DNA from 2 places in the Paenibacillus sp. FSL H3-0302 genome. Region 1 is predicted to be linked to the other one. Evidence: a T-box and tRNA genes for the amino acid it is inferred to sense, from the RefSeq annotation. Region 1 holds a T-box; the other holds one or more tRNA genes.

Evidence for each region. The T-box of region 1 lies ahead of pheS (phenylalanine--tRNA ligase subunit alpha). A T-box ahead of a tRNA ligase gene usually reads a tRNA of that ligase, here a tRNA-Phe.
Region 2: it has a tRNA-Phe gene. The T-box ahead of pheS (phenylalanine--tRNA ligase subunit alpha) is inferred to sense a tRNA for this amino acid. The anticodon was not compared.

The regions. Positions count from the first base shown of each region.
Region 1 covers NZ_CP150284.1:1,915,564-1,931,197, forward strand. The annotation lists gene pulA (type I pullulanase) at 1-2,053, shown strand, start outside; gene MHH50_RS08365 (sensor domain-containing diguanylate cyclase) at 2,116-3,729, opposite strand; gene MHH50_RS08370 (ABC transporter permease) at 4,144-5,316, opposite strand; gene MHH50_RS08375 (ABC transporter ATP-binding protein) at 5,313-6,011, opposite strand; gene MHH50_RS08380 (efflux RND transporter periplasmic adaptor subunit) at 6,008-7,468, opposite strand; gene MHH50_RS08385 (hypothetical protein) at 7,493-10,054, opposite strand; T-box leader at 10,320-10,606, shown strand; gene pheS (phenylalanine--tRNA ligase subunit alpha) at 10,667-11,701, shown strand; gene pheT (phenylalanine--tRNA ligase subunit beta) at 11,820-14,264, shown strand; gene MHH50_RS08400 (hypothetical protein) at 14,464-15,634, shown strand, end outside.
Region 2 covers NZ_CP150284.1:6,007,958-6,023,591, reverse strand. The annotation lists gene MHH50_RS26745 (DUF4097 family beta strand repeat-containing protein) at 1-967, shown strand, start outside; gene perR (peroxide-responsive transcriptional repressor PerR) at 1,094-1,525, shown strand; gene MHH50_RS26735 (glycosyl hydrolase family 18 protein) at 1,737-3,458, shown strand; gene MHH50_RS26730 (DUF2614 family zinc ribbon-containing protein) at 3,576-3,941, opposite strand; gene MHH50_RS26725 (nucleotidyltransferase-like protein) at 4,069-4,947, shown strand; rRNA gene MHH50_RS26720 (16S ribosomal RNA) at 5,373-6,930, shown strand; rRNA gene MHH50_RS26715 (23S ribosomal RNA) at 7,193-10,118, shown strand; tRNA gene MHH50_RS26710 (tRNA-Asn) at 10,179-10,254, shown strand; tRNA gene MHH50_RS26705 (tRNA-Ser) at 10,258-10,350, shown strand; tRNA gene MHH50_RS26700 (tRNA-Glu) at 10,369-10,443, shown strand; tRNA gene MHH50_RS26695 (tRNA-Val) at 10,499-10,574, shown strand; tRNA gene MHH50_RS26690 (tRNA-Met) at 10,592-10,668, shown strand; tRNA gene MHH50_RS26685 (tRNA-Asp) at 10,694-10,771, shown strand; tRNA gene MHH50_RS26680 (tRNA-Phe) at 10,782-10,857, shown strand; tRNA gene MHH50_RS26675 (tRNA-Thr) at 10,886-10,961, shown strand; tRNA gene MHH50_RS26670 (tRNA-Tyr) at 10,967-11,052, shown strand; tRNA gene MHH50_RS26665 (tRNA-Trp) at 11,059-11,132, shown strand; tRNA gene MHH50_RS26660 (tRNA-His) at 11,156-11,231, shown strand; tRNA gene MHH50_RS26655 (tRNA-His) at 11,275-11,350, shown strand; tRNA gene MHH50_RS26650 (tRNA-Gln) at 11,370-11,444, shown strand; tRNA gene MHH50_RS26645 (tRNA-Gly) at 11,451-11,525, shown strand; tRNA gene MHH50_RS26640 (tRNA-Cys) at 11,535-11,608, shown strand; tRNA gene MHH50_RS26635 (tRNA-Leu) at 11,623-11,701, shown strand; gene MHH50_RS26630 (AraC family transcriptional regulator) at 11,838-12,593, opposite strand; gene MHH50_RS26625 (BMP family ABC transporter substrate-binding protein) at 12,921-14,060, shown strand; gene MHH50_RS26620 (ABC transporter ATP-binding protein) at 14,178-15,634, shown strand, end outside.

The DNA.
Region 1 (15,634 bases):
GGTATCTGCAAATGGTTTAAGATCAGCAATCGTTAATTTGCAGGATACGAATCCAGAACATTGGGATCAGGATGTAGCGCCTCCGTTACAGCATCCTGCCGACGCAGTGATTTATGAACTGCATGTTCGTGACTTCTCCTCACATGAGAGCTCAGGTATGCATTATAAGGGTAAATTCAAAGCATTTACCGAATTTGGATTAAAGGATTCGGCAGGAAATACAGTGGGGATTGATCATCTGGCTGAATTAGGGATTACCCATGTACATCTGATGCCGGTATTTGATTTTCAGACCGTGGATGAGCTGAAGGTGGTCAATCGGGGTTCCTCCATAGCTAATGTGGACTACAATTGGGGGTATGATCCCCAGCATTATAATGTACCTGAAGGATCTTACAGCACCGATCCTGCCAATCCTGGCTTGCGGATTCGTGAATTTAAAGAGATGGTGCAGGCCATACACAGCCGCGGGATCGCGGTAATTATGGATGTCGTTTACAACCATACGTATGCTGTGGAGAACGGCCCCTTTGAGCCGCTTGTCCCAGATTATTTCTATCGCCGCGATTTTACGGGACGTTTGTCGAATGGCTCCGGGGTTGGCAATGAGCTGGCTACAGAACGTCCGATGGTCCGTAAATTTATTAAGGACTCCTTATCTTATTGGGCTTCGGAATATCATATTGATGGTTTCCGGTTTGATCTAATGGGACTGATGGACAGTGTTACCATGCGGGAGATTACCGAAGAGCTTCGGCTAGAAGTGAATCCGAATCTGTTGCTTTACGGTGAACCTTGGACGGGTGGAGATTCTCCGCTGGCCACTAAAACGCTAAAAGGCGTACAACGGGGCAAGGGCTATGCTGTTTTCAACGATAACTTCCGTTCAGCGATCAAAGGGGATAGTGATGGTTTCGGAAGAGGGTTCGTGACAGGCGAATACGGCAAAGAAGGTGCTATTGCAGCCGGAATTAAAGGAGCAATTCATGAGTTTACGGACTCGCCTGTGGAATCGGTGAACTATGTAACTGCCCATGATAATTTGAATTTATGGGATAAGATGCTTATCGTTCAAGGAGGGAGCCAGGAAGCTGATTTTCCGGTAATAGCTAACATGGATAACGAAGATCTGGAAGAGGCAGTGGCCCTTGCCAATCCATACGTGAATGTAGATCAGGAGAATATTCTCGGTAATGAAACTGTACGTCGATCCTTGCTTGCTAACGGAATTATTCTGACCTCGCAGGGGATTCCTTTCCTGCATGCTGGAGATGAGCTCCTGCGCAGTAAATTTGGAGATCATAACAGCTACCGCAGCGGTGATGCGGTCAACTCGATCCGCTGGAATATGAAAAGCGCATTTAAGCCCGTATTTCAATATTATAAAGGCCTGATCGAGCTACGGCGCACACATCCGGCATTTCGTCTGCATGGCCGCCAGGAAATTGAACGCTCGTTAGAATTTCTGCGTTGTGATGGCGGAATAGTATCGTATCTGCTTAGAAGCCATGCAGGAGGCGATCTCTGGAACAATATTACCGTTGTCTTCAATGCTAATAATGACCGGATGTCGGTATCACTTCCTGAGGTTGCTGATAGTTGGAACGTAGTAGTAGACCATACCCGTGCCGGGATAGAAGCCATCCGCAGAATCGAAGGCAATGAGGTAGAAGTGGAAGGGTTGTCGATGATGGTCCTTTATGATGAATGTGGTGAGCCAGCCCCACGCTCTAAAATCATCGAAATACACTATGAACGCCCTGATCAGAATTACCAAGGCTGGAATCTTTGGGTTTGGGATACAGGAATCCAGGATGGACAATGCGATTTCCGTTATATGGAGAACGGGCGTGCAGTAGCCCGCATCGAAGTGCTGCCAGATACCCAAACTATCGGATATATTTTGCGGCTTAATGATTGGGAAGAAAAAGATGGAGACGGAGACCGTTTCATTGATTGTTCTACGAATGGAGAGTTAACCAAGGTCTTAGTTCGGGATCGTGATCAGGAGATTGACGAAATTTCAGAAGATCATCTTCGGTTAAGCAGTTAGAGGCCATACAAAAAAAAGCTGTTTCAGGGTTGATTTATCCTGAGACAGCTTTTTATTTGCTCTTATGGTTTTACAATGGTCTGGTTAGCTAACCCTTCGTCCACAAGCTCGTAGTAGAGATTGGCTTTATTGCCACCATGGTCTTTAGAGCGATACATCGCCAAATCGGCGGCACGCAGCAGTTCATTAATACTGCTTCCGTGTTCAGGAAATAAAGCGACTCCGATGCTCGCGGAGGTGTGGAAGCTGGACCCGTTATCAACAGACCAAGACTTGTTGAACAGTTTAAGTAACCGCTGCAGTGTTTCTTCAAGCATCTCTGGAGAAGTGAATCGATGCAGTACAACTGCGAACTCATCTCCGCCGATCCGGAAGGCCTGACCTATTCCTTTAACCGTATGCTGAAGTTCACGGGAGAGCAGCTGAAGAAATTCGTCTCCAGCCAGATGGCCTAAGGTATCATTTAGCTGCTTGAATCTATCACAGTCCAGCAGGGCAAGCGCAATATTTTGCCTCCGTCCTTCGGGTTGGGTGATAAGGTTCTCCATATACATTTTGAAATGAGCCCTGTTGGGAATCGCTGTTAAATGGTCATAGAAAGCTAGCTTATGTAGTCGTTCTTCGTATTGTTTTCGCTGGGTAATTTCCCGAGATAACAGCATAAATTGTGCTGGGAATTTACGGCTGCCGAGAACAGGTGACACCTTAGTTTCAAGCCATACCCATTGGCCTTCTGCTCCGCGCATGCGCAGTTCAGAAATGCGCGGAGTTCCCTGAACAACACTTTTTAATTTAGCCCAGGCAATTTCCGGTTCACGTATGTAGTTGGATAACGGATCTCCTTTTTTAGGCACATAACCTAGAATACTGGAGTGTGAGGGAGAAGCATATAGAATCAACCCGTTGGGATCCGTCAAAATAATGAAATCAGACATAGTTTCACCGATAAGCTGATAAAGTGTTTGTTCTTCCAGCATTTCATTCTGGAGCCAGATGATTTTGCGTCCAAGGTAAATAATAACTAAGAGAAACACAAATAAGAGGAGTGAATAAAGAGAGAACAAAGCGCTTTTTTTATCCTCAAAACCATCCGTTACTTGCAAGGCGTAGTTGCCAATCAAGTCCTCTGCTTGATCGAGATGTGCCCTAGCTTCATTGAATTGCGAGTTTAGGGTGAGTGTAGAATATGAATCTGGGTTCCAGCTGCTCTTCGTCCGTTCTGTTATTAGCGTATACCCTGAATTTTTCCATTTGATAATGGTAGTTTCGAAGGAGCTGAGCTCGTTTTTTAATTCGGAAAGGATAATTCCACTTTGTTTCATATCACTGTAAGGGTTTTTTATAGCGTTGATATTTGATCTTGCTACACTTATTCGTTCCTCCGCTTGAAGATTATTATCTATAAACTCCTTAGTGAACTGTTCACCTTCTGCGGCTGTTAGGTTTGGACCCATTGCGATTTGCAAGGCTACAGCGGCTTGATGCAGATCACGATCCGCGCTCAGTATGAGCTTAGAGTTCTGATATATATCATCATAAAGAGAATCTGACAATCTATTAATCGTGTAATTTAAATAGAGTAGCGAGGCGACGCTGATCCCAACCAGAAGGACGGAGATTGCAGCGAAGACATAGAATAGTTTGCGTGTTACCTTGAACTCAAAGAATCCTGCCACAGTCATCTTCTCCCTGTATAAGATGATTAAGAAAATCTATTGCTGCTTAAGTAGAACCTGCAGAACGCAATCTATGGTCAGGCGTAATTTAATTCATTCACTGATGTTTGAAGGTGCTTTTGGGATAAAAGAGGTGTTGTATACATAGTGGGAAAACATAGGAAAGTGTACGTGTGAGTAAATGGTAGTTTCTAGTATATCAAGTATATAGGACGTGCTGCTTATAGAGCAATCTTTACTCAGATAATAATCAAAAAGACAAAATTTAAAGTTTAGTGTATGGGCCTATTGAATTATCTATATTCAAACCGATGGTTCCTATTACCCAACTCGATCATAAATGATACCTTTTACAGCTGCTGAAAAAAAACTGCCCTTAGTCATCTTAATGACTATAGGACAGCTAATCATTCATTATTCGTTACGCAGTGCGTGAATGGGGCGAAGTCGTGCGGCTTTGTTCGCAGGCATCATTCCAAAAATCACACCGATGAGTAAGGAGAAAATAAAAGAGATCAGTACCATATCCCAAGCAATCGAAACTGTAAGTGCTGAGTATTTACCCAGCAGCCAACTGCCCGCGACACCAATGCCAACCCCGAGCACCCCACCCAAACCGCTGAGCACGATGGATTCAATCATGAATTGAGCGAGGATATCGAATTTTTTGGCACCAATTGCTTTACGGATACCAATCTCACGTGTTCTTTCATTGACAGATACGATCATGATGTTCATGATTCCGATGCCGCCGACAAAAAGTGAGATGCCTGCTATGCCTGCAAGCGCCATGGAAAGTGTATCTGTTGTGGAATTGACAGTTTCCAGCATTTCCTGAGAATCAAACACACTAAAAGCATTATCCGCATAATTGAATTTAGCATCAAGCGTACTTTCCAGTTTTTCTTTTGCAGCTGCTACAGTATCTGCTGAAGTTGTCTTAATGGTGATGGAACGGACGCCTTTACTTTTTAATTGGCGTTCTGCAGTGCTTATAGGAATTAGTATGATATCGTCGTTGGAACCACTTAGACTGGAGCCTTTTGTTTCTAAAAGCCCAACGATTTTATAGCTAATCCCGTTTAACTGGACCTTCTGCCCTACAGGATTATCTGTACCGAATAAATCTTCGGCCGTACCTGAACCGATCAACGCTACCTTTTGCCGGTATTCGTTATCAATATCAAGCAAGAAGCGGCCCGCCTGTACATGAAAATCCTTAACCTCCTCATAAGAGGGGGTGATTCCTTCTACAGTTACACTAACGTTGTCCGTTTTGTTCTTGGCTGTAGCATTGCCGCTGATCACAGGAGCTACATTTGCTATACCCTCTATATCCCCTAGAGCAAGGGCTTCCTCATAGGTGAGAGAGGTAGTCGCCCCACGGCCAGTAATGTTTACAGTGAGTTGGTTTGTGCCTAGTCCGTTTAGCTGCTCTGTGATCTGTGAAGTAGTTCCTTGTCCAACAGAAACAAGAATGATGACCGAAGAGACTCCAATAATAATCCCAAGCATCGTTAAAAACGCTCTAACCTTACTGCTGTTGATGCTCTTCAGGGCCATTCTCATGCTTTGGTACAATTTCACCCCGCATTCCTCCGATCTTCCACGAGGTTGCCATCCTGAATACGAATAATCCGCTCCGCTTGTTTAGCTATTTCCAGATCATGTGTGATAAGGATGATGGTATGCCCTTGCTTATTCAACTCACGTATCATTTGCATGACTTCCTGCCCCGTTCGCGTATCCAGTGCCCCGGTTGGTTCATCGGCGAGTAGAATAGGGGGAGATCCCGCCATAGCCCGGGCAATCGCTACCCGCTGTTGCTGTCCTCCCGAAAGCTCAGAAGGGCGGTGATGCATCCGATCCTCCAGCCCTACTTTAATGAGTGCTTCCTGTGCTAGTTGTCTTCTTTCCCGATGGGAGAGGCCACGATAAATCAATGGCAGCTCCACATTTTCAATGGCTGACAGCTTGGGGAGCAGGTTGAAATTTTGAAAGATAAAGCCGATCTTCTCATTGCGGATCGTTGCGAGCTTATTGTCGGATAACTTGCGAACCTCTTGTCCATCTAGAAGATAACTTCCTTCATCGGAGATATCGAGGCAACCAAGCATATTCATGAGTGTTGATTTACCAGAACCGGAGGGACCAATAATAGCTACGAACTCCCCCAGATCAATTGTAAAGGAAAGGCTATTTAAGACCGTCATGGTTTCTCCGGCCATTGTGTAGCCGTGGGACATGTCGTGAACTTCGATCAGAGGTGCTGAAGCACTCATCTGCCGCCACCTCCGCCACCACCTGGTGCGCTGCCCATACCACCAGCGCCACCTCCGGTGAAGCCGCCACCCCCACTAAAGCCACTGCCGCCGAAGCCAGCGCCACCCATACCGCCCATACCACCTCTAGTTTCCGTTTCCGTGCTGGTTGTTCCGGTTTTCGTAGAGATTACGGTAGGGATGATCACCTGGTCCCCTTCATGGAGTCCGCTGACAATTTCAATGCTGCTCTCATCATGGAGACCCACTTCGACAGTGACCATCTGTCCTGAGCTATTGCCGCGATTTCTTCCACCGGCAGCGCCGCTGCGAGCGTCAGGAGCCCCGCTGGGCATAGCGCCGCCGCGAGCATCAGGAGCCCCGATGGGCATAGCGTCGCCGCGAGCGTCAGGAGCCCCGCTGGGCATAGCGCCGTCGCGAGCGTCAGGAGCCCCGCTGGGCATAGCGCCGTCGCGAGCGTCAGGGGCACCGCTAGGCATTGGTACTTGGCCCTCGCCAGCAGTTTTGGAAGTTGTGACTGAACCCGCTGCTAGAGGAATAGAAACTGTGTATTTTCCGTTTCTTTCTTGTACAGCTTCAATAGGTACTGTTAATACATCCTTTTTCTCAGCAGTGGTTACTGAAACTTCCGCAGACATTCCAACAAGAGCACCTTCGGAGCTTGTTAGACCTATGGTAACATCGAAGAGGGAGACACCGTTTGAGGCGGTGCCCTCATTAGCTATTTTCGTAACCGTGCCCTTGAATTCCGTATCAGGCAGAGCATCCAATGAAATAGTGGCAGGCATCCCTAGCTTTACAGTAGGAATATCAAGCTCATCCACCTGCACAACTACACTTAAATTAGCATAATCGGTAATGTCGATGAGTTCAGAGCCGTCCATGGCTTTTTCACCGCTTGCAATATTAACTGTCGTTACAGTTCCGTCAATAGGAGCCGTTAACGGATCAGGAGGAAGCATATCTTCTTGGACAGAAGCTATTTTTTCCTGTTGCGCCGAAATGTCGGTTTTGGCCTTTTCAATCGAACGTTTGGCATTTGCCAGCTCATCTTCTGCTGCACCTGATACGGCCAGCTTCTTATATTGCTCCTGCTTGTCCTCAAGATCGGTCTCAAGTGAGGCAAGTGAAGTTTGCTCCTGCTTGAGATTGTCACTCAGATCATTGCCTTCAAAGGTAATCAAAGTCTGGCCTTTTTTCACGAGATCGCCCTCTTTGACAAGAACCTCAGCTACGGTCCCGCTGTCCTTCGTTTTTACTTTACCAGTTTCTGTAGCAATCACGGAGCCGGCTCCGGATACACTAACTACGATATCGCCCTTTGTAACGGTAGCTGTATTAACAGGCGCTTCAGCGGCTTGACTGTTCTTATCAGGTAACAATGTATAAACCAGCATTCCTGCTGTGGCTACAACTACTACTCCAAGAGTCCAGAACACTATTTTTTTCTTCTTCATTTCTATCCTCCATAGCTCATCATATTAATTGCCGGATGTATTGCTGGTGTCTGGATCTGTACCAGAAGTAGAGTTGCTGTTCGAAGTCGTTGATGCCGCCTGATAAGTGACAACATAGGTTTGTGTTCCCAGCAGATTTCGATGGCCTTGGAATTCGTCGTATAGATTCAACCGGATTGCGCCGCCACCCAGTGTTTTGTACAGGCTGCTTGTGAAGGTTGTGGTGTACGACTTGAAGTTACCTAATTGTAGATCTGTGCCAAGCGTTAATGTTTTTTCCATGCTTTGTCCTAAGGGGTCAATCAGCTCCAACACCAGTTTGTGCTCATAGGTGCCTGATTCATAAAGCGTGCTGGCTGACATGTTGTAGGTTAGTGCAGTGCTGAGCGTATCTTTACCAGCGGTGACGGTGGCGACTGCATTTGTAACGGATAGAGTATAAGGAAACATTTCCACGTTCAAAAGATTGCCTTTGGGCTCCACCCCCAACTGGTTCAGTCCAAGCGATACCGTATTGATGTAACCCGACGATTGACCGCCAGGAGCGGTAAGCTTGCCTTCAGAAACACCCTCCCCGATGTAAAGGACAAGGTTCGCTGGATCTATACCGAGAGGGAGCTTACTCCAGAGGGTGACCAGACTTTTTCCGTTAGGACTGGTGGAGGTTTTGGACTGGGTGACTTCGGCTTCATAATATTGATTGTCTTGTGTTTTGTAATAGGCTACGAGCTGAGCCTGTTCGGATTTACGCGATTCCTCACTGTTCATTTCTAGTTCTGTGTACAAGAGATTTGAATCTGTACCTGGGTACACGAGGGTCCGGCGTACAAGTAATTCCGCTTTTTTACCTTCAAGCTCAAGATGGAAAGAATTTTCAGCTGCAACACTCTGTACCCGGCTGTCCAGTTGGGTAGTACTTAGAGAAAGGAAGTTAAGCTTACTTTCACCTGAAGTTTCTTGCAGGGTGATTTTTAATTGATTGAAAGTATAGCTATAAGGAACATTGGCTACGACATACACAGCAGCCGATTCATTTGGACCGAGGATGGTTTGCGTACTTTCTGAGACAACCTGGGAAGTGCTGCTGATGTCACTTTCTCCAGCTTTGACGACACTTGTAAGCGCAGGAAGCTGAACAGAGGTTGATTTAGTGTTGCGGATGTTGATTTTAGCTACGATCTGGTCTTTGTCGGACCAAGGGAGTCTTTGAATGTTTGCAATTTTGACAACAAATGTACCGTGACTGTTCTCAATGGGGTATTCCGTGTCCTGCCAATTGTTAGTTTGCAGCGTGTAAGGGATCTGATAATAGGCGGTAGGAAAAATGATCTTGCCTTCAGCAGCCGGCTCAGTCATTTGCAGCTGCAATGTTCCTTGATTGAGTGTGAGTGGTACATCTGCGCTGAGTTCAATAATCTTTTCTTCAAGCGGTTTCAATGTTAGGCTGGTAAAATCCTTCGTATCTACCGGAAAGCTATACCCTTCAGCGGCTTTAATAGCAAGTTCATAGGCAGGCACATTCACCGCTTTGTTGCCGCTATTTTTGATGCGGAACTGTAGTGTCCACTTTGCGTTGCCATTGTCAGCATAGACGTTAGCCGTTTTCAGCTGTGTTTCGACTGTATTATTGCTGATTGTAAGCTTCTTCGTGACATTGCTGGCTACGACAAGATCCGGTGTTGTTGCAGCGGGGAGATTGTAGGCGACAACCGGCAACGCTATTTTTAATGAGGCATCTTCTCCGGCAAATTGCAGCGCCATGTTGTCTGTCTTCATATAAGAAGGGATTTCCGTCAAATAGTAGATCGTCTTCTTTTCCTGAGGCTGTACTTTATAGCTGGTGCTGGTGTCATCAAGTGCGAGTTCAAATACAGATCCTCCAGCGGAAGCGAGGTATCCTTTAAGTCCAGTATCACTGAGCACCTTGGTTCCTTGATTAGTGAAGCTAACACCAACCTTGGCATAGACCTTACCGTTATATTTATAAATTTGCAGGCTCTCTGCCTTGGTGGTTACAGGGAGATTGTTTAGGGTGATCTTTTTACTCTGCCCTCTGGCGACAGCTTGTGAATATCCTGTGGGTACGGTGAAGTTCCCTAGCTTTTTTTGATAATCGGTGGTGTTGAAGTCCCATCCGTACAATGAAATTTTGACCCCGTTTAAAGAGGTGGATTTGCCGATGTTTACATAGTAGGTGATAGATTGACTGCTTTTCGCGGCAATGGATTTGATGGTTGCACTGCTGGTAATAGGGCTTCCTTGAATAACTGTACCGCCGCTAGTAGTTACTTTGGAGAAAAAGTCCACCAGATTGAGGCTAGCGTTGCTTCCATTAGAGTAGCTGAGTGTGTATGTAAGAATATTTCCGCCATCCTGAGTTAATAAGCTGACATCCGTCAGCTTTGCGCTGATGTTAGTCTTCAAGGCTATGGAGCCTAGTTTATCCAGAGCGGATACGGAAGCTGTTGTTGCTATTTTGGTGGATGTAGTCCCGGCCCAAGCGGTATGAGCTCCATACGCTGCAGATTGGCTAAGTACAGCTGTGCTTAGCAGCACCGCGGCTACTTTTATTCTCCGTACATGCATTTGATTTCCTCCCAATAGGATAGTTAATAGTCTGCGAAGGTGCACCCGAGTGGATAAGCAAGCCTTCCTAGTAATGGAAATTATCAAGCTCCGCTGAATGTTAGCTGAAAAAAAGTTGGAAAAATGGCTCTGAAGCTTAAAGCCAGCTTAAAAGAAGATAAAAATTAGCCTAATTTTGTCCAGCTTGTCAAAACGACAGATTTTGCATATAATAAAGAGACATATCTCTTGTAGTAAAGAGATACCTGACAATTAGCATGAATTGTGAAATGCAGTGATGGAGAAGAGTACACAGTGCCTGACTTACAGGGAGGAGACGCCGCGGATTGAGAGCGTTTCTAAGAAGCAGAGCTGTCGAAGTTCACTCCGGAGCAGTTCCCTGAATTCCTTAAGTTGTCTAATAGGGAAGGGTAGGGGATACCGGTCACAGACCGTTATTTCTGTATAAAGTGAGATAGGTATCTGCTCCAGCCAAAAGAGGGAATGAAGCTCTTAAGGGGAACAGATCAGCTTGTCTAACAAGGGTGGTACCACGGTCTTTTCGTCCCTTACCGGGAGGAAAGGCCTTTTTTTGTTGAACTAGACAATGATTGAAGGGGGCTGTACACGGCCATGAAAGAGAAGTTGGAAGCATTGAAGGTTGAAGCGCTGGCTAAGCTGCAGGAGGTTATGGATCCGCAGGTACTAAATGATCTAAGAGTGAAGTATCTCGGTAAAAAAGGTGAGCTTACAGAGGTTCTGCGCGGTATGGGAGGACTTAGTGCTGAGGAACGTCCGGTAATCGGGCAAGTAGCGAATCAAGTTCGCAGTGCTATTGAGGAGATTATCGGCGCGAAGCAGGAGGCTTTTCAAGAGCAGGAAACCCAGCAACGTCTGCAGGCTGAAAAAGTAGACGTAACCTTACCGGGTCGCCGTATGCAGCAAGGGGGCATTCACCCGCTTAGCAGAGTCGTACAGGAGATTGAGGATATTTTTATCGGCATGGGCTACCGTGTAGCTGAAGGTCCGGAAGTAGAGACCGATTATTATAACTTTGAAGCTCTAAATCTGCCTAAGAATCACCCGGCACGTGATATGCAGGATTCTTTCTATTTAACGGATGACCTGTTAATGCGCACACAAACCTCGCCGGTACAGATTCGTACTATGCAGGCTATGAACGGTGAAGCTCCGGTAAAAATCATCTGCCCGGGTAAAGTATTCCGCCGTGATGATGATGATGCAACGCATTCCTTCCAGTTCCACCAAATCGAAGGTTTGGTCATTGGAAGTAACATTCGAATGAGTGATCTGAAGGGCACCCTGCAACAATTTGTGCAGGAGATGTTTGGACCGAATACAGGCATTCGTCTTCGTCCGAGCTTTTTCCCATTCACTGAGCCAAGTGTTGAAGTAGATGTAAGCTGCTTCAAATGTGGCGGCGATGGCTGCAGACTATGCAAGCAAAGCGGATGGTTAGAAATCCTTGGCGCAGGTATGGTGCATCCAAATGTACTGAAAATGGGTGGCTATGATCCTGCTGAGTACAGCGGCTTCGCTTTCGGAATGGGTGTAGAGCGGATTGCGATGCTTAAATACGGCATCGATGACATCCGACATTTCTATAGTAATGACATGAGTTTTGTGAAGCAATTCAAGGGCGTTTAGTTTTTGTGGGCGCGTTGGCTGATAGTGGCGGAGAATGGCTTTGGAGTGTTCTCCCACAGGAAGCAGCGCGAACGACAGTGAAATAAATACATCTGAAACATAAAGGAAGTGAGCGGATATGAAAGTATCAACCGGATGGTTGGCTGATTATACATCGATTGAAGGAGTAACCGCCGAACAGCTAGCGGAGAAGATTACCGCTGCCGGCATTGAGATTGACGGCGTAGAGCGCCGCAATAAAGGCATTTCCGGCATCGTAACCGGCTATGTGAAATCAAAGGAAAAACATCCTGATGCAGACAAGCTGAACGTATGTATCGTGGATGTGGGCCAAGATGAGGAGCTACAAATCGTTTGCGGCGCAAAAAATGTAGCTGCAGGTCAAACTGTACCTGTAGCAATGGTTGGCGCTAAGCTGCCAGGACTGGATATCAAAAAAGCCAAGCTGCGCGGTGTCCTGTCGCAAGGAATGATCTGCTCGGCCAAAGAATTGGGACTGAATGATAAATTGCTTCCAAAAGAGCAACAAGAAGGTATTCTTGTGCTGCCTGAAGGGACAGAGATTGGTCAGGATATTTCCAAGGTCCTCGGCTTAGATGACGAGATTCTGGAATTCGATCTGACTCCGAACCGTTCAGATTGCCTCAGCATGATTGGTGCTGCTTATGAAGTAAGTGCAATTCTTGGGCGTGAAGTTAAATTACCTGATCCAAAAAGCGAAATGATTGAGATCAGTGGTCCTGCTGCGGATTCCATTTCCGTCAAGATTGAAGATGAAGAATACTGCAGCCATTATGCAGTTCGTTATATTGCAGGTGTTAAACCTGCACCATCACCGCTGTGGATTCAGAATCGTCTGATGGCTGCTGGGGTTCGTCCAATTAATAATATTGTGGACATTACCAATTATGTGATGCTGGAATATGGACAGCCGCTGCATGCTTTTGATGCAGATAAAGTACAAGGTGGAGAACTCGGCGTTCGTCTTGCCCATGAAGGTGAAGTTTTGGTTACACTTGACGGTCAAGAGCGTAAGCTAGAGCCGCAAATGCTCGTTATCGCTGATGGAGTAAAAGCTGTAGGTCTGGCCGGAGTAATGGGTGGACGGGATACAGAGGTTACTGCTGAGACGGTAAACCTTGTTCTGGAATCTGCTAAGTTTGATGGAGGAACGATTCGTAAAACCTCGCGTCAATTGGGACTTCGCTCTGAAGCCTCCCTTCGTTTCGAGAAGGAAGTGGATCCAAGTGCAGTTATTCCTGCATTGAACCGTGCAGCCGTACTGATTGCACGTTATGCTGGCGGATCGGTCCATGAAGGCATCGTGCAAGCAGGAACTGACGCTGTTCAAGAGAAGGTTCTCACCTTGTCCTTAGAGAAACTGAATCGTTATCTGGGAACGGATTTGTCCTTGTTGGAAGTGAAGACATTGTTTGGCCGTCTACATTTCAAATGTGGAGATACCGCACAAGGGCTGATTGAAGTTCAAGTCCCAACCAGACGTGGCGATATCAGCTATGATGTTGATCTTATTGAAGAAATTGCCCGCCTGTACGGGTATGACAATATTCCAACGACTCTAATTGAAGGAATTACAACGCCAGGAGCACTAACTCACAAGCAAGCGCTCCGTCGTGAACTGCGTCGCCTATTGTCACATGGCGGTTACCAAGAGGTGATGGGTTACTCCTTCATCCAGCCGCAACAAAGCACAATGTTCCCTGAGTTATCAGAAGGAGCAGTAGCGGTGAAGCTGGCTATGCCGATGAGTGAAGAACGCAGCGTACTGCGTACCAGCCTTCTACCACAACTCTTGGATATTGCCAGCTACAATACCAATCGTCGTCAAAGCGACTTGGCATTGTTTGAAATCGGCAACGTCTTCTTCACGGATGAAGAACAGTTGACTCGTCAGCCACGCGAACTGCCGGTGCTGGGGCTGCTGCTTAGCGGAAGCTTAACAGTGAAGCAATGGAATGTTTCGGCACAGCCTGTGGACTTCTTTGATTTGAAGGGTGCGTTGGAAACGGTATTTGCTCATTTAGGGCTGACCGATAAAATCGTCTATGTAGGAGATAGTCCAGAAGGATATCATCCTGGGCGTTCCGCGTCGGTATATTTACTCGGAAACGAGGGTCGTGTGAAGATCGGAACGATGGGACAGATTCATCCGGATCTGCAAAGACAGCTGGATCTGGTGGATACTTATGCGGCAGAAATTTTATTGCAGCCGTTATATGAAAGTGCGCAAAGCCGTTTGCAATATAATGAGCTTCCGCGTTTCCCAGGAATGGAGCGGGATATTGCTGTGGTCGTGGATTCCGCTGTACCAGCGGGTGATCTGCTAGCTTCCATCCGCGATAACGGAGGTACTTTGCTCCAGTCCGTCCAGGTATTTGACGTTTATACTGGTGGTAAGCTGGAGAATGGAAAGAAGAGCATCGCGATCTCACTGCTGTATCGTCATAGTGAACATACACTGACTGATGAGGAAGTAGGAGAGGTGCATGAGAAGGTATTAGCATCTCTTCAACAAACTTTTGGTGCAGAATTAAGAAAGTAGCAGGAATTGTGTAAAGCCGCAGCGAATCCATTTAGAAACTGAGATTCGCTGCGGCTTTTTCTAGGTAGAGTGCAAAGCGGAGAATATCAGCCATAATCTATTGAATATTAGGGATTTTGCCAAATGCTTACCAAAAAAGCTACAATAGAAGAAGTGAAACTAGCTTAGAATCCGCACACATACAAAGGAGGGCACAACTGTGGCTATGGACCGGACACGTGTCGCCGTGGAGATATACGGAACTTCCTATAAACTCGTCGGAAGCAGTACTGAATATATGAAACAAGTGGCCCGTTATGTTGATGAACATATGCGCACGATTTCTAAATCTCACACCAGACTGGACACACCGCGTATAGCGGTGCTTGCAGCTGTACATATGGCGGAGCAGGCTATTCAGGTTCAGGACTTCAAAAATGAACTAAACATGATGACAGGTGAACGCAGTGAACTGCGATTGGAAGTATCTCGCCTGCTGGAGGTACAGCGGGAGCGGCAAGAAGAATTCGAGCGACTTGAAGCTGCGGCCAAAGAAGAGGCTGGGCGACTGATTGCTGCTGCGGAGGAAGAACGTAAGCGGCATTTGGAGATTCAGGAGAATGAACGCAAGGTACATGCGGAACAGCTTCAGGAGGCAGTGCAAGCTGTGGAAGCTGCACGCAAGAAGCTGGAAGAAGAATTGCTTGAGCGCGAGATAGAGCTGCAAGCACTGCGGACAAGCTACGAAGAAGAGCAGGCAGCTAGTCGTGAACACCAGCGGCAGGAACTGGCGAAGGCGGAAGCCATCCGTTTGCAGCAGCTGGAGGAGCAGAAGGCTGCTCATCTGCAAGAGCTGGAGAACATCCGGGAGACGCTGACCAAGGAGAAGACAGACACGCTGTCTGCTCTGCAGCTTGAGCTGACCGTGACCAAGTCAACACTGGAGGAAGAGCTTGAGGTTACCAAGTCTACATTAGGTAAAGAACTCGAAGATACCAGATTGACGCTGGGTAAGGAGCTTGAGGATACCAAGTTGACGTTAGGTAAGGAGCTTGAAGATACCAAGTTGACCTTAGGTAAAGAGCTTGAGAGTACCAAAGCGAAGTTAGGCAAAGAGCTGGCGGAAGAACGTGAAGCACTGCAGCGGGAACAAACCAAGAATAAGGAACTGCGGCAGTCACAAGGCACTCAAGAGCATAGACATAAGCAAAATATTCAAGAGCTGGAAAAACAGCTGGCTGAGCTTCGTGGTGGGACAGGGCAACTTCAGTCCAGATTACGTGCGGCTGAAGCCAGTCTTAAGAGTGAACGAGATGCAAGACAGACGCTTCTTGGACAATATGAAGCGATTGTTAAACGTGAAGAACAGCTCAGTGAAGAGCTGCGCACGG
Region 2 (15,634 bases), 2.8 Mb from region 1:
GAAAAATGTCAGTCTAAACCTGACGGCAGCAGCAGTGGACTATGGTGAGGCTAAAGGCAGCAAATATCAGAAAGCCCCGCTAATTGTTCCGGTGGAATTAAATACAGCAAAAATATCTATTGATAGTATTAATGGTGATATTTTATTACACCGTGCTCCGGTGGATGATATTCAAATTACAACGACAGTTTGGGTAGATCAGTTGGATGGGCCGATGGCTGAAGCTATATCAGAACAGTCCTTTGTGGACGTTGTTGAAGGGCCCAACATAAAAATCACCTCGAATAGCAAGGCCTATGGAGAATCCGGTAAACGCCAGCCACGCATGGATTTAGATATTTACTTGCCGGAGGATCGCCGCTTTAATCTCGATGTTCGCACTATGAATGGCGGGATCACGTTGCAGAATGTAGAAGCCATTGAAGACATTTCTCTGGAAACGGGGAATGGAGAGCTGATCCTTCATCGTATCTTTGGTAATGTTAAGGGAAAAACACTGAATGGAGCTGTCCGTGCCAGATCTGTTCAAGGCAGCGTTGATTTAACAACGAGCGGAGGCAATATGAATGCTTGGGATGTTACCGGTGCTTTGAAATTATCGACGGCTGTCGGCAATATTAGTGCGGTCGGAAATAGCAATGATATCGATATTACTACCAAAAACGGTAATTTAGAGGTGGATGGAGCCAGATCCAAGCTACATGCCGAATCTCTAAATGGTACCATTGATGTTCGCTCTTCTGATGTCGCTGGAGATTGGGACATTTATAGCGCAGTTGGTGACATTCAATTGTATTTACCGATGTTAAGCAACTATACAGTGAATGGATCCAGTGGATATGGTGATATTACTTCAGATTTGCCTGAACTTACAATTGATAAGAAAAAAGTATCAGGTGAAGTGGGGACCGGCGAGTTCAAGCTTCATGTTGAAGGAAATAGCAATCTAAATGTTAGGAAATATTGAAAAAAGTAATTTTTCTTATATAATAATAAATATAATGTATAGACTTCGTTGACAATATTGAAAAATCGGTCTTACAATCTTAAGAAGTATTTCTTTTATTTTTAAATTCAAAAGGCGGTGACAGTAATGGGGAGTGGAGTACAACATGCACTGGAACAATTAAAGACAACAGGTGTCCGTATAACGCCCCAGCGTCATGCGATTCTTACGTATTTGATGGAAGCAATGAATCATCCTACAGCTGACGATATATACCGGGCGCTAGAGCCGAAATTTCCGAGCATGAGCGTAGCAACTGTATATAATAATCTCAAGATGTTTATGGAAGCCGGCATGGTTCGCGAGTTGACCTACGGGGATAGTTCCAGTCGTTTTGATGCCAATGTATCTGATCATTATCATGTCATCTGTCAGCTATGCGGTAAGATTGAAGATTTTAGTTATCCTTCGCTTCATGATGTAGAGATACATGCAGAGCAGGAAACGGGCTTCAAAATTACGGGTTTGCGTATGGAATTGCATGGAGTTTGCAAATGTTGCAGAGAGAAGCAACAATAAGACAGAATACTACTGTACTTAAGGGCGTATAGCCAAGCTACACAATAAACGTGTGAAATCCGAAAGCGGAGGACTCACGTTTTTATTTTTTTTCAAAATAACAAAATATAGTGAAAATGACTAACTTATACTGGTTATCCGGAACCAAGTGGATGTTATAATCGTATTGTTAGACTTAACTTAAAATCATCTAATATTTGGAGGATATATTTTGGACAGAAGATATAGACAGAAACGCGTCAAAAAGCGCGGAGGTCTTTTCCGACGCTTTTTTGGACTTTTGCTCATTGCGGCAGCAGCTTATTGGGTTGTGTTTTTTGTATTGCCAAATCGCCAGCACATCGATCCAGACTGGAAAGGCCTAGAACATCCTATCTTCGTAAAAGGAGAGCTAACAGGATATTCCGCCTCAGGGACCGGTGATAGCATGCTTTTACCTCTACCATTACTGCAGGAACATGTGGACTCATCTATTCGTTATGAAGAAAAGACTAAATCGGTCATCCTATCAACGGAAAGTGAACTTCTATATATGCAAGAGGATAAAACCGATGCTAGTCTGAACAATCGTCCGCTGCAGCTGCGGCTGGCACCTGAAGTTAAGGAGAAGATAACTTATCTTCCTGCGGATGTTTTAGAAGACCTGTATGGGTTTGAGATTCAAGAGGATACGACTACCGGGGCTGTGCTGTTAATGACAGCAGGGGAGACTGTACCGCTGGGGAAAGTGAAAGGTGAAGCAGGTGATAAGACAGTCGCTCTTCGCAGCGAAGCGTCGATTCACGCACCCATCGTGGCCGATATGTCCCCAGGTGCCATCGTGAGTATTTGGAATAAGGAAAATGAGGACTGGCTGTATGTGCAGTTAAGCAGCGGTTATGCGGGTTATACCAAGGCCAGTGATATTATCTCAGACGGTCAAAAGACAGTGGAACCCAAAAGCACCACTCCCTCACGGGCAGAACGAAGCTGGAAAGGGAAGTCAGTGAATTTGTATTGGGAAGCTGTTTATCAACGCAAACCTGACCCAAGTACATTCGGTGAGCTTCCGGGCGTTAACGTGGCTAGCCCGACTTGGTTCAGTATCATAGATGGTGACGGGAATGTGCGCAGTCAGGCTGATAGTGCGTATGTGCAGTGGGCCCATGAGCGCGGTTTGGAAGTATGGGGGCTGCTCAGCAATAGCTTTGAACCAGACATAACCACTGAGGCATTGTCGAGCTATGAGAAGCGGATGAACGCGATCGTACAGATCCTCGAGTATTCAGATTTATACAAGCTGGATGGAATTAATATTGACTTTGAGAATGTATATACGAAAGACGGGGAGAATGTTACACAATTTATGCGAGAGCTAAAACCTATGGCTCAAGCCAAAAACTTAATCGTCTCCATAGACGTAACCCCTAAATCCAACAGTGAGATGTGGTCAGCATTCCTTGATCGTAGGGCTCTTAATTCAGTAGTTGATTATCTTATTGTTATGGCTTATGACGAGCATTGGGCTGCTAGTCCTGTAGCGGGCTCTGTTGCGTCTCTGCCGTGGGTAGAAAGCTCGTTAAGCCGGATTATAGAGGAAGACGATGTGCCGCCTGAGAAGCTGATTCTAGGGATTCCACTGTATACTAGAATCTGGACTGAGGCCCAGGTGGATGGCAAGACCAAAGTAAGCTCTAAATCGGTTAGTATGAATGCCGTTGAAAAAATTATTAAAGAGAAGAAGCTGACCCCAACCTTTGATAAGGCAGCAGGGCAGAATTACGTTGAGTATAAGGAGGATGGCGCTCTTAAAAAAATATGGATCGAAGACAAAGTTTCTTTAAAAGCTAGAGTTGAGCTTGCTAAGTCTTTAGGGCTTGGTGGCATCGGTTCATGGAATCGCAGCTTTAGTAATCCGTCTGCGTGGGAGGCATTACAAGGGATTCATAAGTAATTATTATTTCATTCATAATAAACAAAGGGGCTCCCAATATAGGGGCCCCTTTGTTGTATTAAGCAAATGTTTGATTGCATTATAAATCGCTAGTAATAAGCTTCTGTAAGATGTGTTTTATTGATTAAGCTGCTGACTCTTAAGTTGTTCCGCAGTAATATTGGCCTCAGCTGGATCCATAGTAAGGATGGTATGGCAGAACATACAGCGGTCTGTTTTGCCCAGCATTTTGGTCAGCTTGTGACATTCAGGGCATTCCAGTTGGACTGCGCTAGTTGACAGCATCCCAGCCCAGAAATAGATTGCAAGACTTGCCATCATTGAGATTAAACCGATTACAAGACCGATTCCAGCGAATACTTTTCCGGTTGAGCCCCAAAACACGATGCCCGCTGTACCCAAAACCATAAGTCCCATTCCGAGCATTGTGAGCAGTAATCCCCATGTGCGAAAAGCGTTGATCTTAGCCGTTTTAAACTTCATGAGTGTTTGCTCCTAACTAAATATAGTTGGGTTGTCCAGAAGGAACTGTCTTTCATATGTAGAATAATAATTATAACTGAATTATAACTGACTGGACGCAAAATCGCCAAATTTAATGGAGGGAAGCATGGAATTGTCCAATGTAACTTTGTTGAGTGGAGAAACGTTTGATGAGAATGTTTTAGGAGCGGTCGTTTTGCGGCAGAATGGGGATATTCCGTTTCAAAGCGCACTTCTTCAAGATTTTGATATGGTAGTGTTAGTATTGCATGAAGAACAGGATAGAGAGCATATTGTTCGCCATACCATTGCCGGTGACCAACGGACCCAGTCAGTCCATATCGGCCTTTTTGCTTTGGAGCAGGCTGTTATGGCAGGGGATAATAACGAACTTCTTATCAGTTTGATGAGGGGGGAAGTGATCTGGGACCCCAAGGGAATACTCGAGGAAATGCGCCGCGAGATATTACAATTTGAAGGACCGATTAAGGAACGGGTCGCATTTATGGAGTTTGCTCGCTTTTTGCATATGTATGTGAAATCCAAGCGCTATATAGAGGCTGGCTTTATTATGGATGCTTACAACTGTGTATTGATAGCCTTATATCATTGGGCAAGAATAGAAGTGAGTGAAGTGGGTGCTTTCCCCGAGCCAGCTATTTGGGAGCAGGTTAAAAGCATGAATACCTCCGTTCATAAACTTTATGAGGAGTTAACGGTCAGTACTGAGACCTTAGAGCAACGTGTGGAGCTTGTGCTTCTTGCATGTGAATTTGGGATTATGTCCAAAATGACGGACTGTTGTCTATTGCTCTTTAATATTTTGAATAGCCGTAAGGAAGCATGGAGCATTAAAGAATTACTGCAGCATTCAGGTCTGAGTCAATTAGAGTCTGAACTACCCCTTGTTTTACGAAAGCTGGTTTCTCGTTCGCTAATCCGAGAGATTACATCTTGGGCTGATGTTCACGAGGGAGAAGGGCATGCGATCCGCTATACATTATAGAGATGAATTAGATACAGCAGAAGATGTTTAATTATAGAGAGATGAGCAAGGATAGGGAGAGGCTGAGCACTCTCTTTTTGTTTGTTTACTAATATGAAACGCTCATATTTATTCAGAAAAATTAATGGTTGACTCTTTCCTTGTTCATGTGTTAAATTATAACTCGTCCCTCTGACACAGAGATGTGCTTTCGAAAACATTCGAAAGACAACCAAAAAAAGAAATTAAAAAAAAGGTTGACTAAAACGAGGACGCTGTGATATATTATAAAGGTCGCTGCTGAACAACGCATCGACGAAATGAACAGCTTGATCTTTGAAAACTGAACAACGAGTGAGTAGGAAATCACGTAAGTGAAATCCAAAATTAGAGAATTAATTTTCTCGTCAGATGTTTCAAAATGAGCATATCGCTCTTTTCAATACTAATTGGAGAGTTTGATCCTGGCTCAGGACGAACGCTGGCGGCGTGCCTAATACATGCAAGTCGAGCGGAGTTACTTTGAAAGCTTGCTTTCAAAGTAACTTAGCGGCGGACGGGTGAGTAACACGTAGGCAACCTGCCCTTCAGACTGGGATAACTACCGGAAACGGTAGCTAATACCGGATAATTTCTTTTTTCTCCTGAGAGAAGAATGAAAGACGGAGCAATCTGTCACTGAGGGATGGGCCTGCGGCGCATTAGCTAGTTGGTGGGGTAACGGCCCACCAAGGCGACGATGCGTAGCCGACCTGAGAGGGTGAACGGCCACACTGGGACTGAGACACGGCCCAGACTCCTACGGGAGGCAGCAGTAGGGAATCTTCCGCAATGGGCGAAAGCCTGACGGAGCAACGCCGCGTGAGTGATGAAGGTTTTCGGATCGTAAAGCTCTGTTGCCAGGGAAGAACGTCCGGTAGAGTAACTGCTACCGGAGTGACGGTACCTGAGAAGAAAGCCCCGGCTAACTACGTGCCAGCAGCCGCGGTAATACGTAGGGGGCAAGCGTTGTCCGGAATTATTGGGCGTAAAGCGCGCGCAGGCGGCTATTTAAGTCTGGTGTTTAAACCTTGGGCTCAACCTGAGGTCGCACTGGAAACTGGGTGGCTTGAGTACAGAAGAGGAAAGTGGAATTCCACGTGTAGCGGTGAAATGCGTAGATATGTGGAGGAACACCAGTGGCGAAGGCGACTTTCTGGGCTGTAACTGACGCTGAGGCGCGAAAGCGTGGGGAGCAAACAGGATTAGATACCCTGGTAGTCCACGCCGTAAACGATGAGTGCTAGGTGTTAGGGGTTTCGATACCCTTGGTGCCGAAGTTAACACAGTAAGCACTCCGCCTGGGGAGTACGGTCGCAAGACTGAAACTCAAAGGAATTGACGGGGACCCGCACAAGCAGTGGAGTATGTGGTTTAATTCGAAGCAACGCGAAGAACCTTACCAGGTCTTGACATCCCTCTGAATCTGCTAGAGATAGCAGCGGCCTTCGGGACAGAGGAGACAGGTGGTGCATGGTTGTCGTCAGCTCGTGTCGTGAGATGTTGGGTTAAGTCCCGCAACGAGCGCAACCCTTAACTTTAGTTGCCAGCAGGTAATGCTGGGCACTCTAGAGTGACTGCCGGTGACAAACCGGAGGAAGGTGGGGATGACGTCAAATCATCATGCCCCTTATGACCTGGGCTACACACGTACTACAATGGCCGGTACAACGGGAAGCGAAGCCGCGAGGTGGAGCCAATCCCATCAAAGCCGGTCTCAGTTCGGATTGCAGGCTGCAACTCGCCTGCATGAAGTCGGAATTGCTAGTAATCGCGGATCAGCATGCCGCGGTGAATACGTTCCCGGGTCTTGTACACACCGCCCGTCACACCACGAGAGTTTACAACACCCGAAGTCGGTGGGGTAACCCGCAAGGGAGCCAGCCGCCGAAGGTGGGGTAGATGATTGGGGTGAAGTCGTAACAAGGTAGCCGTATCGGAAGGTGCGGCTGGATCACCTCCTTTCTATGGAGAATCGTTCTCTGCAATGAGAACATTCAAATCGGAAGCTAAGCTTCCAAAACTCAGGTTTAGGCCTGTTACTCACTCGTTGCTCAGTTTTGAGAGTTTAAGCTCTCAAGTAAGACTTGATCCTTGAAAACTGGATACCGAAACGAATTTGCGTTTTAGAACATCTTTTAGCAACTTGTGCAAACAAGTAAATGTTATTAGTGAGATGATTCCAAAGAGAATGTCATCGTATGATATTTTCCTGCGGAAAAATCAAGGTTAAGCTAATAAGAGCACACGGAGGATGCCTAGGCGCCAGGAGCCGACGAAGGACGTGGCGAACAACGAAACTGCCTCGGGGAGCTGTAAGCAAGCTTTGATCCGGGGGTGTCCGAATGGGGAAACCCAGCTGTGGTAATTCGCAGTTACTCATTTCTGAATACATAGGAAATGTAGAGGCAGACCAGGGGAACTGAAACATCTAAGTACCCTGAGGAAGAGAAAACAATAGTGATTCCGTCAGTAGCGGCGAGCGAACGCGGAACAGCCTAAACCTAAGAGCTTGCTCTTAGGGGTTGTGGGACGTCTCACATGGAGTTACAAAGGAATATGGTAGGTGAAGAGGTCTGGAAAGGCCCGCGATAGAGGTAAAAGCCCTGTAACCTAAACTGTGTTCTCTCCGAGACGGATCCCGAGTAGTGCGGGGCACGTGAAACCCCGTATGAATCCAGCAGGACCATCTGCTAAGGCTAAATACTACCTGGCGACCGATAGTGAAACAGTACCGTGAGGGAAAGGTGAAAAGCACCCCGGAAGGGGAGTGAAATAGAACCTGAAACCGTGTGCTTACAAAAAGTCAGAGCCCTATTAATGGGTGATGGCGTGCCTTTTGTAGAATGAACCGGCGAGTTACGTTTAACATGCAAGGTTAAGCCGAGAAGGTGGAGCCGCAGCGAAAGCGAGTCTGAATAGGGCGAATTAGTATGTGGACGTAGACCCGAAACCGTGTGATCTACCCCTGTCCAGGGTGAAGGTGCGGTAACACGCACTGGAGGCCCGAACCCACGTACGTTGAAAAGTGCGGGGATGAGGTGGGGGTAGCGGAGAAATTCCAATCGAACTCGGAGATAGCTGGTTCTCCCCGAAATAGCTTTAGGGCTAGCCTCGGTATAAGAGTAGTGGAGGTAGAGCACTGATTGGGTGCGGGGTCCGCAAGGATTACCAAGCTCAGTCAAACTCCGAATGCCATATACTTATTGCCGGGAGTCAGACAGTGAGTGCTAAGATCCATTGTCAAAAGGGAAACAGCCCAGACCATCAGCTAAGGTCCCCAAGTGTGTGTTAAGTGGGAAAGGATGTGGAGTTGCACAGACAACCAGGATGTTGGCTTAGAAGCAGCCACCATTGAAAGAGTGCGTAATAGCTCACTGGTCGAGTGACTCTGCGCCGAAAATGTAACGGGGCTAAACACACCACCGAAGCTATGGCTAGATGCTTTGCATCTGGGGTAGGGGAGCGTTGTGTAGGGGTTGAAGGTGTACTGAAAAGAGCGCTGGACACTACACAAGTGAGAATGCCGGTATGAGTAACGAAAAGATCAGTGAGAATCTGATCCGCCGAAAGCCCAAGGTTTCCTGAGGAAGGCTCGTCCGCTCAGGGTAAGTCGGGACCTAAGGCGAGGCCGAAAGGCGTAGTCGAAGGACAACAGTTTGAAATTACTGTACCACCGTAATCCGCTATGAGCGATGGGGTGACGCAGGAGGGTAGTGACGCGGACTGATGGATGTCCGTCTAAGCAGTGAGGCTGATGTGTAGGCAAATCCGCACATCGATAAGGCTGGGCTGTGATGGGGAGCGAAAATTGTAGTAGCGAAGGTCATGATCTCACACTGCCAAGAAAAGCCTCTAGCCAGGAGAAGGTGCCCGTACCGCAAACCGACACAGGTAGGCGAGAAGAGAATTCTAAGGCGCGCGGAAGAACTCTCGTTAAGGAACTCGGCAAAATGACCCCGTAACTTCGGGAGAAGGGGTGCCCCGGTAGTGTGAATAGCACGAGGGGGCCGCAGTGAAAAGGCCCAAGCGACTGTTTAGCAAAAACACAGGTCTGTGCGAAGCCGCAAGGCGAAGTATACGGGCTGACGCCTGCCCGGTGCTGGAAGGTTAAGGGGAGTGGTTAGGGGTAACCCGAAGCTATGAACCGAAGCCCCAGTAAACGGCGGCCGTAACTATAACGGTCCTAAGGTAGCGAAATTCCTTGTCAGGTAAATTCTGACCCGCACGAATGGCGTAACGACTTGGGCGCTGTCTCAACGAGAGATCCGGTGAAATTTTAATACCTGTGAAGATGCAGGTTACCCGCGACAAGACGGAAAGACCCCATGGAGCTTTACTGCAGCTTGATATTGAATTTGGGTACGATCTGTACAGGATAGGTGGGAGCCGTAGAAATCGGAGCGCAAGCTTCGGTGGAGGCGCCGTTGGGATACCACCCTGATCGTATCTAGGTTCTAACCTAGTACCCTTACCGGGTACGGGGACCGTGTCAGGCGGGCAGTTTGACTGGGGCGGTCGCCTCCTAAAGAGTAACGGAGGCGTTCCAAGGTTCCCTCAGAATGGTTGGAAATCATTCGCAGAGTGCAAAGGCATAAGGGAGCTTGACTGCGAGACCTACAAGTCGAGCAGGGACGAAAGTCGGACTTAGTGATCCGGTGGTACCGCATGGAAGGGCCATCGCTCAACGGATAAAAGCTACCCTGGGGATAACAGGCTTATCTCCCCCAAGAGTCCACATCGACGGGGAGGTTTGGCACCTCGATGTCGGCTCATCGCATCCTGGGGCTGAAGTAGGTCCCAAGGGTTGGGCTGTTCGCCCATTAAAGCGGTACGCGAGCTGGGTTCAGAACGTCGTGAGACAGTTCGGTCCCTATCTGTCGTGGGCGCAGGAAATTTGAGAGGAGCTGTCCTTAGTACGAGAGGACCGGGATGGACGTACCGCTGGTGCACCAGTTGTTCCGCCAGGAGCATGGCTGGGTAGCTACGTACGGACGGGATAAGCGCTGAAAGCATCTAAGCGTGAAGCCCCCCTCAAGATGAGATTTCCCAATTAGTAAGACCCCTTGAAGACGACGAGGTAGATAGGTTGGAGGTGGAAGTGCAGCAATGCATGGAGCTGACCAATACTAATCGGTCGAGGGCTTATCCTATACGTAGAATGCAGATTTGTTTCGGATTCAGTTTTCAGGCATCAAGCCTGGTATGAATATTCCCTGATAGCTCAGTTGGTAGAGCACTCGACTGTTAATCGAGTTGTCACAGGTTCGAGTCCTGTTCGGGGAGCCATATGGAGAGGTGTCCGAGTTTGGCCGAAGGAGCACGATTGGAAATCGTGTAGGCGCCACAAGCGTCTCGAGGGTTCGAATCCCTCTCTCTCCGCCACAAATTTTTAATTAGTATGGCCCGTTGGTCAAGGGGTTAAGACACCTCCCTTTCACGGAGGTAACATGGGTTCGAATCCCATACGGGTCACCAAATTTTTACTTGATTTATCCTAGTGGACTTTGGTACAATAACAATTGTTGTTTATGGAGGCTTAGCTCAGCTGGGAGAGCATCTGCCTTACAAGCAGAGGGTCGGGGGTTCGATCCCCTCAGCCTCCACCATAACACTTTCTTACTGACGCGGGGTGGAGCAGCCCGGTAGCTCGTCGGGCTCATAACCCGAAGGCCGCAGGTTCAAATCCTGCCCCCGCAACCAATTAACTTAAGCAATTATATCTTTTGGAACCGTGGTGTAGTTGGCCTAACATGCCTGCCTGTCACGCAGGAGATCGCGGGTTCGAATCCCGTCGGTTCCGCCATTTTCATCATGGCTCGGTAGCTCAGTCGGTAGAGCAGAGGACTGAAAATCCTCGTGTCGGCGGTTCGATTCCGTCCCGAGCCACCATTTATCATCACAAAAGAATGAGTGCCATGCCGGTGTAGCTCAATTGGTAGAGCAACTGACTTGTAATCAGTAGGTTGGGGGTTCAAGTCCTCTCGCCGGCACCATCCTTGGAGGATTAGCGAAGTGGCCAAACGCATCAGACTGTAAATCTGCTCACGTGAGTGTTCGGTGGTTCGAATCCATCATCCTCCACCAGTTTTTAGGGGCATAGTTTAAAGGTAGAACAACGGTCTCCAAAACCGTTGGTGTGGGTTCAATTCCTGCTGCCCCTGCCAAGTTCTTTCTAAAGTTTAATATGGCGGCCGTGGCGAAGGGGTTAACGCACCGGATTGTGGTTCCGGCATTCGTGGGTTCGAGACCCATCGGCCGCCCCATTTACTTTAAAATGAATAATGGCAACAATATCAACTTAATATGGCGACTGTGGCGAAGGGGTTAACGCACCGGATTGTGGTTCCGGCATTCGTGGGTTCGAGACCCATCAGTCGCCCCATTTTACTTTAAAATGTTATTGGGGATTAGCCAAGCGGTAAGGCAACGGACTTTGACTCCGTCACTCATAGGTTCGAATCCTATATCCCCAGCCATTTTATGCGGACGTGGCTCAGCGGTAGAGCATCGCCTTGCCAAGGCGAGGGTCGCGGGTTCGATTCCCGTCGTCCGCTCCAAGTTTTCATGGCGCCATAGCCAAGTGGTAAGGCAAAGCTCTGCAAAAGCTTTATCCCCAGTTCAAATCTGGGTGGCGCCTCCATTTAGTTCATATGTGCCGGCGTGGCGGAATGGCAGACGCGCTCGACTCAAAATCGAGTGGGAAACCGTGGAGGTTCGAGTCCTCTCGCCGGTATCTTAAAAAGGTTTGTAAGAATGCTTTTATAAGCAATCTTACAAACCTTTTTTCTTTATGTCCTTGGGTTTACAGCAGTAAGCCGTTGAATAGAGAGTTTCTCTATTTCAACGGCTTTTTTTAATCTGATTAGTGATTAACCTGATTGATTATTAATGCGGAATGCTCGCGGGGTAAGACCTATTTCTCGTTTAAACATATTGCAGAATTGGGCATCGTTCACAAAACCTGCAGCAGCAGATACTTCAGAGATTTGCATCTGAGTATGACGTAATAGAGACTTTGCATAATCCAGGCGTTTTAACAGCAAATACCGCAGGGGTGAAGACCCGAAACGTTCTTTAAATAGATGGCGAAAACGATCGTAACTATATCCGGACATTTCTGATAGTGTTTCGACGGACAATTTATGGCGATAATGCTCATTCATATAATTAAGGACATATTGTACTCGATCTTCTGTTGGGGATTGATATCCAGAGGCACTAAGAAGCCTCATAAGATGGACGGTAATCTCGCTCATTTGTAGGTTTAGAAGCTCAGAGAATCCGTCTTGCTTGCGTGTAAACTCTGCTTTCATTCGCAGCAGGATTTGAAGAACGGTCTGATCTTTATCATCTTCATATACGCCGAGCAGATTACTCATATTAGGGTGTTCCGAGTGGAAGCCTACAAATAATACATTTGCATCCTCACGGTGGTGCTCGTCATGTTTATGATTGGGTGGCACAAGCGCGAAAGAAGAGGAGCGAAAATGGTAACTTCGTGGGCCAACATTGGTTGTCCCTACCCCCTGTAAATAATAGACTAGTTCGTAGCATTCATGCTGGTGTGGAGGGATATAAGTATTTAGCTCATGTGTGGCACTTACAATATATAGAACACGATCCATGATGATCCTCCAATACTTATGTTTTAGCCGAATCGTACAAAACAATGACCGAAATCATATAATTATTTTTAATAATATTTGTTATGATCGTATCAATAAATCCGAAAGTTCGCAACCTGACTGGCCATCTCGTTCGGAAATAAAGCGGATTATTAATAATAATGGTATTTTTATTGCTATTTTTGAGCCTAAACGTTAAATTTATTACTTTTAATGATACTTTATTTGGAAAAAAGAGAATTTCCATTTGAACCGTGAATTATACAATGGGTGAAGATGGGATTCTGCGGATTACTAACCAACTAAAATTAGGGGTGGAATAGAGTAATGAATAAAAAAGTTCTTTCTTTGTTGTTATTAATGGTGATGGTTCTGGTCACAGCATGTGGGAATAACACGTCCAATAACGGTTCTTCTGCGAATACTGGATCAAACGCTGCTGAGGGTGGAGAAACAGGTGCAGGGGATAAACTCAAGGTTGTATTGCTGATTCCGGGGACACTTGGGGATAAATCATTTTTTGATTCCGCTAATAACGGCTTGCAAAAGGTTAAGGATGAACTTGGTGCAGAAACAAAGGTTGTTGAAATGGGCGTTGATAAAACGAAATGGGAGCCTACATTTAACGATATCGCTTCCGAGGATTGGGATGTAATTATTTCTGGCGGTTCTGAAATTACAGAGATGTTTAATGCAACGGCAGAATTGTATCCAGACAAAAAATTCATTAATTATGATACCGACATCGATGAAGCACCAGATAACATGTACAACATGTCTTATGCGACAAATGAAGTATCTTTCTTGGCAGGTGCAGTAGCAGCATTAGCTACACAATCGGATATGCCGAATGCTACCCCTGAGAATGTGATTGGGTTTGTGGGCGGTATGGATATTCCGGGGATTAATGCTTTCTTGGTCGGTTACATTCAAGGTGCTCAGTACGTTGATCCTGATGTAAAAGTGGCTGTGTCGTACGCTGGTGATTTTGTTAACCCGGCAAAAGGTAAGGAGCTGTCTCTAATTCAATATAACTCCGGTGTGGATGTTATTTTTAACGTGGCTGGGGGTACAGGTCTTGGGATCTTTGACGCAGCTAAAGAGAAGAAAAAATATGCAATCGGTGTAGACTCCGATCAGGCAATGTTGATTAACGATACAGATAGTGAAAAAGCAAATCTAATCGTTACTTCATCTATTAAAAAGATTGATACGGCTATTCTAGGTGCAGTGAAGAGATTGCAAGAGGGTACGCTAGAAATGGGCAAACGTGATGTAATGAGCTTTGTAGATGATGGTGTAGGTATTGCTGAGAATGATATTTATAAAAATGTATTCCCGGCTGATCTTCAGGCCAAGGTTGAAGAAGTGAAGCAAAAGCTGATCAATAAAGAAATTAAAGTGGATAATGCGATGGGGATGGAAACCGCAGAGGTAGAAGCTATTCGTAACGCAGTTAAGCCTTAAGCTTTAAATCTTAAGATCAGCTCTATAGAGATAAACCTACAGTTGGAGATTCTTCTAGTCAGGGGAATTCCAGCTGTATATTTTTGCAGACCTCCAAGTTGAAAGGCGTTGAGACCTATGTACACAGCTCTGCTGGAAATGCGGGGAATTACCAAGGTATATCCCAATGGCGTCGTTGCAAATAAAGACGTGCATTTTTCTTTACGTGAGGGAGAAATACATGCGATTGCAGGTGAGAACGGTGCAGGTAAATCGACTTTAATGAAGATTATGTTCGGCATGGAAGAGCCAAGTGAAGGCGAGATCTATATCAAGGGTGAAAAAGTAAAGCTGCAATCCGCTCAGGACGCCATTGATAGAGGCATCGGCATGGTCCACCAGCATTTCATGTTGGTACCTTCTTTTACGGTGGCAGAGAATATGGTGCTGGGTATGGAGCCGCGCAGAGGAGTTGGCATTAATTATGCCGAGGCTGTGCGCATGACGGAAGAGACCGCAAGGAAATACAATCTGGCCGTGGATCCAAAGGCAAAAGTAGAGGATCTTACAGTTGGGATGAAGCAAAAGGTTGAGATTCTTAAGGCGCTGCTGCGTGGTGCGAAAATTCTGGTGCTTGATGAGCCAACTGCGGTGTTGACTCCACAGGAAACAGAGGAATTGTTCCGCGAGCTTAAGCAATTAAGGGAACAGGGGCATACGATAGTTTTTATTTCGCACAAATTAAAGGAAGTCAAAGCGATTTGCGACAGAATTACGATTATGCGCAGCGGCCGTAGTGAAGGTGTTTTTCAAACACAGGATGTGACAGAACAGGAAATCTCGCGGTTAATGGTCGGCAGAGATGTCGTGCTGAAATATGACAAAGAGATTCTGGCTGTTAGTGAGCCAGTACTAACGGTGCAGGGACTCGGTGTGAATGATGCAGATGGCAAAGCATTATTGTCGGATATCAATTTTGCGGTACGTGGTGGGCAGATCGTTGGGATTGCTGGTGTAGAAGGCAACGGGCAGACACAGCTTATTGAAGCTCTTACAGGTAGCTTGAGAGGTGTCTCAAGTCAGGGTTCTGTACTAGTGAAGGGAAAGGATATCCGTGAATCGGATATTTTGGATATTCGTAAGCTAGGCGTTTCCTATATACCGGAGGATCGGATGTGGCAAGGGATCGCTAGTGAAGCAAGCATAGCTGATAATCTGCTATCTACTCAGTATCGTACAAAAGCAATGAATAAAGGTCTTTTTTTGAATGGCTCACGAATTGCCAAGCTAGCAGTATCCCTTGTAGAGGAATTTAAAGTCCGCTGTTCAGGACCTTCTCAGCCCATAGGAATGTTGTCAGGCGGTAATATGCAGAAGGTGGTCGTAGCTAGAGAGTGTTCGACTGAACCGCAGCTGCTTATTGCAGAACAGCCGACACGGGGTGTGGATATAGGCGCAGCCCAGTTCATACATCAAAAGTTGTTGGAATTACGTTCAGACGATTGCGCGATTTTGCTAGTGTCGGCAGATTTGAATGAGATCTTGGAGATCAGCGATAGTCTGTTAGTAATGTACGAGGGTAAGATTGTTGCCTT